2 linked regions of the Solitalea canadensis DSM 3403 genome follow. The protein of the gene in region 1 interacts with the protein of each later gene in a pairwise test. Links are inferred from orthologs where the notes say so. Each region holds a gene or a part of one and is shown on either strand. Other genes may lie near its edges.

Region 1 (4,991 bases):
ACAACGGAAGGTAGAATTGTTCAATGCTCCCGAAGGCAATAGTAATGCCGTTGGAGAACATGCATTGGGTATGTTGCTATCTTTAATGAACAAACTCGAAAAAGGAGATAAAGAAGTAAGGTCTGAAATTTGGGACAGGGAAGGAAACCGGGGATGGGAATTGGATGGTTTAACGGTTGGCATTGTCGGTTATGGGTACATGGGGCCTGCTTTTGCTAAAAAGTTAAAAGGTTTTGATGTAGAAGTATTGGTATACGATAAGTATAAAACCGGTTTTGGTAATACATGGGTTAAAGAGGTTACAGAGCAGGAATTATTTGACAAAGCTGATGTATTAAGCTTGCACATTCCGCTGACCGCTGAAACCAAGTTTATGATAGATGAGCATTACTTTGATAAGTTTAAAAAAACGCTTTGGTTTGTAAATACTGCCAGGGGAGAAATAGTGTCTATTCCGGGACTTTTAAAAGCGTTGGATAACGGGAAATTAAAAGGAGCAGCTTTAGATGTGTTACAAAAAGAGAAGTTTCCGTTAACTGAAAATGAACATGTTTGGTTCGACGATTTGTCGAAGCGAGATAACGTTTTATTAACCCCTCATGTAGGTGGTTGGAGTGTTGAATCGTACCGAAAAATCTCCGAAATTTTAGCTGAAAAAATCCTTAGTAAATTTCCAGGAAATTAAATATAACGACCGTATTGTTCTACTGGAAAATTAATAGTAATTCTTGTTTTTTATTGTTAATCAATTGTTTATAAATTATTGGTAGAAAATTCGGAAAATAAATTTTAATTTTGTAGCATTGTAAAACAAGACTATCCGTCGGCTTGCGGCGTATAGTCTTGTTTCTTTTTTATATAGTCAGTAATAAAAAATTTTTTGCGTTATGGCAGAGATAACTTACTTAACTCCGGAAGGATTAGAGAAACTTAAGCAAGAGTTAGCGTACCTTAAAACCCATGGCCGGTCAGAAATTTCTAAGCAAATTGCAGAAGCTCGCGACAAGGGAGATCTATCAGAAAATGCAGAATATGATGCAGCAAAAGAAGCGCAAGGTTTACATGAGCTGAAAATTTCCAAGCTTGAAGAAGTATTGGCCAATTCACGCATTATTGACGAATCTAAACTTGATACTTCAAAAGTTTTAGTGCTCTCTAAAGTGAAAATCAAAAATGTAAAGAATGGTACTGTAATGAATTATCAATTGGTAGCTGAAAAAGAAGCCGATCTTAAAACGGGTAAAATTTCAGTTCAGTCTCCAATTGCTAAAGGATTACTTGGAAAATCTGTTGGTGATATTGCAGACGTAACCGTTCCAAACGGAACTATGCAATTCGAAATCTTAGAAATCAGCCGTTAGTGGAATTACGGGTTGCGAGTTCCGTGTTATAGGTTTATGATCTATCTGATTAGTTAAATAATTAGTAATTTGTAACCGATACATATAATTCGCAACCCTTAATTTATTTTACTACTCTCAATTCGTAACCTACAACCCGCAATCTATATGGCATCTATATTTTCAAAAATTGTAGCAGGAGAAATTCCAGCATTCAAGGTGGCTGAAAACGAAGAGTTTTTGGCATTTCTGGATATTGAACCACTTGCAGAGGGGCATACATTGGTAATTCCGAAAACGGAAGTCGATTATCTTTTTGATGTAGAAGACGATCTTTTAGGACGAATGATGATTTTTTCGAAGCAAGTAGCTAAAAAGATCGAAAAAGCCATTCCTTGCAAAAGAATTGGTGTTACTGTAATTGGGTTGGAAGTACCTCATGCTCATATTCATCTGATCCCTATCAATAAGATCAATGACATGAACTTTAGTCATAAACCTACACCTCCAAGTAAAGAACAATTACAAGCTACGTTAGCTAAAATAACAGGATAATCTACTTTAACTTTTTGGGATTATCTTTTACAAAGGCTTCCCAACCTGAATAGGTCTTTTTAGCAGTTCCGTCTGATCCAATTCTTTGGAAAGAATGACAAACAGCCACGGCCAGTCCGTCGGTAGCATCTAAAAACTCCGGAGTTTCACTAAAGTTTAGTAATTGTTTTAACATACCCGCAACCTGCTCTTTGGTAGCGTTTCCATTGCCGGTAATTGACTGTTTTATTTTCTTAGGCGAATATTCAAAAATTGGCAGATCGCGGTTTAATGCAGCAGCCATTGCAACACCTTGCGCGCGTCCAAGCTTTAACATTACCTGTACGTTTTTGCCATAAAAAGGGTCCTCAAGTGCCATGCAATCGGGTTTGTATTCCTCGATAAGCATGGAGGTGCGTTCAAATATCCTCTTTAATTTTAAAGCGTGATTTTCGTATTTCTTTAGGTGAATAACACCCAGCGTAAGTAACTGAAGTTTGTTCCTTGTTTCGAGCACAAGTCCATACCCTAAAACCGCAGTCCCGGGATCAATTCCTAAAATGATTCTTTCTTTTTTGTCTGACACTAATACCAATTTTGGAATACGAATTACCTGAAAATTTCGTTTCACTCAAAGTGTAAACGCTTTTATTTCTCAAAAGACGTCGAAGCATCATACCATAAAAATGGTTCAATACTTGTTTATTGTCCGAATAGTTTAAATTATTAAGATATTTGCCACACCTTTTTAGCTTAAGAAATTACATTTTCCGCATGCCTGTATCTAAAAAGATCTTTGTGATCTCTGTTAAAGTACTTATTTTATTGTTAACCTTTTGGTTTGTATACAGCAAAATAACACATCCTGAATCGTTGGCAAAACTGAAAGCTTTTGCAAATACTCCGTTAAATGGGCGTGCTATTTCCTATTTTATTTTGGTGGGTTACTTGGCCTATCTCAATTTGTTGTTAGAAACTTTAAAATGGCACTACCTGGTTAAAAAAGTAGAAAATATCTCGTGGAAACGAACGATTGAGTCATTATTAGCGGGTTTAACATTAGCAGCATTTACTCCAAGCCGGATAGGTGAATTCGGAGGACGTGTCCTTTACCTTGCCCCTGAAAACCGAATCAGAGGGGTATTAGCTATGGGTGTTGGTTCGTTCAGCCAAATGATGGTGACCAATGTAATGGGAGCAATCGGATTGGTGTTTTTTATTGGAATTTTTGTGCCTGTAAGTAAAGTGGTGTTAGGAGCAATTGCTGCCGCTGCTATCTTGTTTTCAGCAGGGATGATCTTGCTGCTGATCAATATCCGCTGGTTTTACGTTATTCTTGATTCCTTTTCCTTTCTTCATAAATTCAAAAAAAACTTCCGTATTCTCTTAAGGTATAGCAAAAAAGAGCTGCTTACCGTTTTTGGGATGAGCTTTTTGCGCTACATTGTGTTCTCCATGCAATATTATCTCCTTGTAAATCTGTTTATTCCACAGGTTACCTATCCTATGAGCATGGTAATGATCAGTGTTATTTACATGGTTCAATCTATTTTACCTACCTTCGCATTCTTTGATATCGGGATACGTGGAGCAGCAGCAACCTATTTCTTCGGATTTTTAGTTGGTGATGTTGAAACCGTAAATTTATTGGCAGCAGCATTCGGAGTGTGGTTGCTTAATCTAATCATCCCTTCATTATTAGGAGTTTATTTTGTTTTAAAAGCTAATTTTTTTGGTGCTACTACTGATTGATATTTTAACCTCGATTCTGGCTTTTTCCTATTTTATTATTGCAGGAAGCTTTATTATTGGATGGCAGCGCATAAGAAAGCCATCTGCCAACAGAGGCACTCACACTACCAAAGTAAGTGTAATTATTCCGGCCAGAAATGAAGAAAAAATGATCGGAAAGTGTGTTAATGATATTGTTGCTCAAAATTACCCCAATGAACTGCTAGAAATAATTGTGATTGATGATCACTCTACCGATAGTACCGCCGATGTTGTTAAAAGTATTCAATATCCCAATCTTAAATTAATCAAATTACAAGCCGACCCGGCTGTAAATTCTTATAAGAAAAAAGCGATTGCAGATGCCATAAGTATTGCTTCTGGTGATCTTATTGTAACCACCGATGGCGATTGCCGCATGGGAAATAACTGGATCCGTTCAATTGTGAACGAGTATGAGGTTACAGGAAATAAAATGATATCCTCTCCGGTAGCTTATTTTGAAGAGCGCTCTTTCTTTGAAAAACTTCAAAGCCTCGAATTTATGTGCTTAATTAGTTTGGGCGCTGCTTCAATAGCCAATAAAATGGCCGGAAGTTGCAATGGCGCTAATCTGGCCTATGAGAAGAAAGCATTTTTTGAAGTTGGCGGATTCTCTGGAATTGATCACATTGCTTCTGGCGATGACGAGTTATTGCTGCATAAGATGTTGTCGGCATATCATGGTAAGGTAAGCTTTTTAAAATCTAGAGAGGCAGTGGTGTATACACATGCTAAGCCTACACTTAAAGATTTTATCTCACAGCGAAGAAGATGGGCATCAAAGAGTACCAAGTATAAAAATAAGTGGATGGTAGGTATAGGGGTTTCTGTGTTTTTCTACTATGTAGCTTTACTGTTAACTGGATTAATCGGATTGTTTGTCCCTTCAATAGGTTGTTTGTTTTTAGGAGCTTTTGTATTTAAATGCTTGATAGACCTTATCTGGGTACTGCCAGTTGCGGTTTTTCTTCGAAAACTAAATCTTATTATTTATTTCCCGATCCTGGCTTTTCTGCATTTGTTTTACATCGTTTATATTGGTTTAGCCGGACAGGCAAAGCAATATGAATGGAAAGGCCGAATGGTGCAGTAGCATTAAAAGCCAATATTGAACTGCTTTGCAAATAATTTGTATTGTTATTCGCATAAAAGTCATTTGGCGCATTATATTAGCTAATAAATCAAACATTTCGTACAAGTAATTATTATATGGCTTTGGCGATTGCTCCCGAAACACCTTGGCAACGAACTAAGAAACGCTTTCTTCGAAATAAACTATCTGTTTTTGGATTGGTGGTTATCGCCTTTTTTGTGCTGATTTCCTTCTTAGGGTATTTAATTACA
Region 2 (4,093 bases), 1.2 Mb from region 1 along the record:
GACGTTTATAAATACACTGCCAAGGGAAATCTTGTAGCCGTAATCAGTAATGGAACAGCCGTTTTAGGGTTGGGAAATATTGGTCCGGAAGCAGGAAAGCCTGTAATGGAAGGTAAAGGCGTATTATTCAAAATCTTTGCAGATATCGATGTATTTGACATTGAACTAAATGTAACAGATGTAGATGAGTTTGTACGTACAGTAAAAGCACTTGAACCAACTTTTGGAGGAGTTAATCTTGAAGATATTAAAGCCCCTGAGTGTTTTGAGATTGAGCGCAGACTAAAAGAAGAATTAAATATTCCTGTAATGCATGATGATCAGCATGGTACTGCGATCATTTCTGCTGCGGCATTGTTAAATGCGCTTGAATTACAGAAAAAGAAAATTGAAGAAGTAAAGATCGTTGTTTGTGGAGCCGGTGCTGCTGCAATGTCTTGTACTCGTTTATACGCGTCATTAGGAGCTCGTAAAGAGAACATCGTAATGACTGACAGTAAAGGTGTTATTCGCTCAGATCGTGCAGGCCTGGACGATGCTAAGAAGGAATTTGCCACCGATCGTCGTGATGTTTCATCGCTGGAAGATGCTATGAAAAACGCAGATGTATTCATTGGTCTTTCAACAGCAGGAACGGTTAATCCTGAAATGCTTAAAACAATGGCTAAAAATGCGATAGTTTTCGCAATGGCTAACCCTGATCCTGAAATTGGCTATGAACTTGCTGTCGAAACCAGAAATGATATTATCATGGCAACGGGTCGTTCGGATTATCCTAACCAGGTAAATAACGTATTAGGATTCCCTTACATTTTCCGTGGTGCATTGGATGTTCAGGCAACTCAAATTAATGAGGAAATGAAACTTGCTGCTGTTAAGGCAATTGCTGAATTAGCCAAGAAGCCTGTTCCTGAAACGGTGAATTTAGCTTATAACCAAAGTAATATCACTTTTGGTAAAGACTATATTATTCCGAAGCCGTTGGATATGCGTTTAATTACGCACGTAGCTCCGGCAGTAGCTAAAGCAGCTATTGAATCAGGAGTAGCTCGTAAGCCTATTACAGATTGGGAAGGTTATGTTGATAGCTTGAAAAAACGCTTAGGCCTTGACGATAAGTTGATGCGTAACATTGCCAGTCGTGCAAAATCACAACCTAAACGTGTTGTATTTGCTGAAGCTGACAATTACAAAATGTTGAAAGCTGCTCAAATTGTTAAAGACGAAGGTATTGCTGTTCCAATTCTTTTGGGAAATATTGATAAGATTAACCAAATAATTGAAGAACATAATCTTGATCTTAACGGCACTGTAATAATTGATCCTTTCAAAGAAGAAAAGAAATTGCAGGAATATGCTGAAATAATCTACAAAAAACGTCAACGCAGAGGTATCAGCTTAAGCGATGCCCGTAAGTTAGTACGTGATCGTAATTACTTTGGCTCTGTAATGGTTGAATTGGGTGATGCTGATGCAATGATTTCTGGTCTTACGAAGAGCTATAAAAATGTAGTAAAACCAGCATTGGAAGTTATCGGTACTCGACCTGGTGTAAATCGTGTAGCAGGTATGTACATGATGTTAGCTAAAAAAGGTCCTATCTTTTTTGCTGACACAACAGTTAATCTTGATCCTTCTGCGCAAGAAATTGTAGATATCACTTTATTAGTAAATGAAGCTGTAGAATCATTCAATATTAAACCTCGTGTCGCATTATTATCCTATTCAAACTTTGGTTCGAATGATGGTGTAACAGCGGTTAAAATGCGTGATGCAGCATCTATTTTACATAAAGGATATCCAGAAATGTTGGTTGATGGAGAGGTTCAGGCTAATTTTGCAATGAATGCAGATTTGATGAAAGCTAATTTTCCGTTTTCTCAATTAGCAGACGGGCCTGCCAATACATTAATCTTCCCAAATTTAGAGTCTGGAAATATTTCGTATAAACTATTACAAGAAGTGGGTGGAGCTGAAGCCGTTGGTCCTATTCTGTTAGGATTAAATAAGCCAGTGCACATATTGCAATTGGATAGTTCAGTAAGAGAGATTGTGAACATGGTAACAATTGCTGTTGTAGACGCCCAGCAACGTCAACAAGCAGGTAAATAACCCATATCCTTTTTATAAAATCCGGTAGTTAATAAGGATTCTTTAGTAAGAATCCATAAATTAGCTACCGGTTTTGTTTTATAAATTACTCTTCCGAAGTAACTTTAGTGTCTACATTTGAGTATAAATCATTTGATTTACAGTTAATAAAATATATTATTAGAAATTATTACAATCACTACGTATGATTGCTTACATACATGGAAAGGTGGCTTTTAAATGCCCTACTTACGTAATTATTGAAACTGCTGGAGTAGGCTATCAAATTCATATTTCTTTAAATACCTATTCAAAGATTCCTGATAGTACATCAACAGGAGGGCTTTATAAACTGCATACTTATTTGAGTATTAAAGAGGATGCGCATACACTTTATGGTTTTGCTGATGAAGGGGAAAAACGATTATTTATTCACTTAATTTCAGTTTCGGGTATTGGTCCTAATACAGCTCGAATGATGCTTTCATCAATAACACCACAAGAGATTGAACAAGCTATTGCTAATGGAGATGTTCCGCAAATTCAACGAATAAAAGGAATTGGTCCCAAATCAGCTCAACGTTTGGTTTTGGAACTACAAGATAAATTGAAGAAAGAAGTTGGAAATTCATTGATTGCTATTCCTCAAAATAACAGTATCAGAGATGAAGCATTAACAGCTCTTGTTATGTTGGGGTTTGTTAAAAATACTGCTGAAAAAGTTGTTGATAGCATATTAAAACGTACAGATGATCTTACGGTTGAAGGATTAATCAAAGAATCGTTAAAGAATCTTTAATGATTTTATCAAACTACTATTTTCAACACTAGAAAAACTTGAGACCAAAACATTTACTAAGTACATTTTTTATACTGCTGCTAATTGTAGTTGCCGGGGAAACGAGTATGGTGCTTGCACAAACTACAAATCCTCCACAAAAGAGTGCTGATACAGTTAAACTTAGGTACCCTCTTAAGGAAAAGAATGATGTTTTAAATCGTTTTGACAATATAATGGGGTTAAAAGACCCTGCAAATGTGGTAAGACGAGTTGAGTATGATCCAGTAACTAACACCTATGAAATTACTGAGACTATTGGGGGACGCTTGTATCGATTACCTCAAAAACTAACTTTTGACGAGTACAAGAAATATGTTCTTGAAGAATCGAAGAAGAATTATTGGTTACAAAAGACAGGACAGTTAAATAATATTGTTCAAAACCGCGGCCTTGTACCCAAACTCAATATTAACAGTAAAACATTCAATGATTTATTTGGTGGAAATTTTATTGATATCAGACCTCAAGGATTTGCTGAAGTAAGCTTGTCAACCCGTTTCAGCAAAAATGAAAACCCACTTTTTAATACTCGCCAACGAAAACAAACCAGTCTGGATTTTGATGAACGTTTACAAATCAATCTTATTGGACAAATTGGCGAAAAGTTAAAGATCAACACCAATTTTAATACCCAAGCTCAGTTTGATTTCGAGAATCAGATAAAATTTGAATACACAGGTAAAGAAGATGAAATTGTAAGAAAAGTTGAGGTTGGTAATGTAAGTCTTCCTATTGCCGGAACATTGATTAGTGGAAGCCAGAGTTTATTCGGGCTAAAAACCCAGTTGCAATTTGGCCGCTTAGGAGTTACCGGGGTGTTCTCGCAGCAACGCAGCGAAATGAAGGAGATCAACATTACGAGTGGAGCACAAGAGAATGAGTTTAATATTCAAGTTGATAATTATGAAGCCAATAAACACTTCTTCTTAGCCCAGTTTTTTAGAAACCAATATAACTTGGCATTATCACGACCTCCAATTGTTAACTCAGCAGTAGTGATAAATAAGATTGAGGTGTGGGTTACCAACAAAACAAATAATAATGCTGATTCAAGAGACGTTTTGGCATTCCTGGATTTAGGTGAAAATGCCCCTTATAATACAGCTCAATTTATTGGAGGGGGCTCTGTTCAACCATCGGCCTATAACGTAGGTGGAAACC

The links.
Region 2: the proteins of ruvC (region 1) and ruvA interact in binary tests that used the Escherichia coli proteins (3 or more experiments, as listed by UniProt). The link is inferred for Solitalea canadensis DSM 3403 from one-to-one orthologs.

What each region holds. Positions count from the first base shown.
Region 1 is NC_017770.1:3,800,475-3,805,465, reverse strand. Bases 702-3,544 are described here. They hold ruvC (crossover junction endodeoxyribonuclease RuvC), read right to left. Parts: upstream 2,506-3,544; coding sequence 1,897-2,505; downstream 702-1,896. Other genes in these bases: SOLCA_RS15795 (lysylphosphatidylglycerol synthase domain-containing protein), read left to right, coding at 2,649-3,544; SOLCA_RS15805 (HIT family protein), read left to right, coding at 1,509-1,895; greA (transcription elongation factor GreA), read left to right, coding at 888-1,361. Also shown: SOLCA_RS15815 (NAD(P)-dependent oxidoreductase), read left to right, coding at 1-685; more of SOLCA_RS15795, read left to right, coding at 3,545-3,626; SOLCA_RS15790 (glycosyltransferase family 2 protein), read left to right, coding at 3,610-4,740; SOLCA_RS15785 (ABC transporter permease), read left to right, coding at 4,857-4,991.
Region 2 is NC_017770.1:5,039,364-5,043,456, forward strand. What follows is about bases 1,369-4,093. They hold ruvA (Holliday junction branch migration protein RuvA), read left to right. Parts: upstream 1,369-2,296; coding sequence 2,297-2,890; downstream 2,891-4,093. Other genes in these bases: SOLCA_RS21305 (NADP-dependent malic enzyme), read left to right, coding at 1,369-2,112; sov (T9SS outer membrane translocon Sov/SprA), read left to right, coding at 2,929-4,093. Outside these bases: more of SOLCA_RS21305, read left to right, coding at 1-1,368. UniProt on the Escherichia coli protein: The RuvA-RuvB-RuvC complex processes Holliday junction (HJ) DNA during genetic recombination and DNA repair.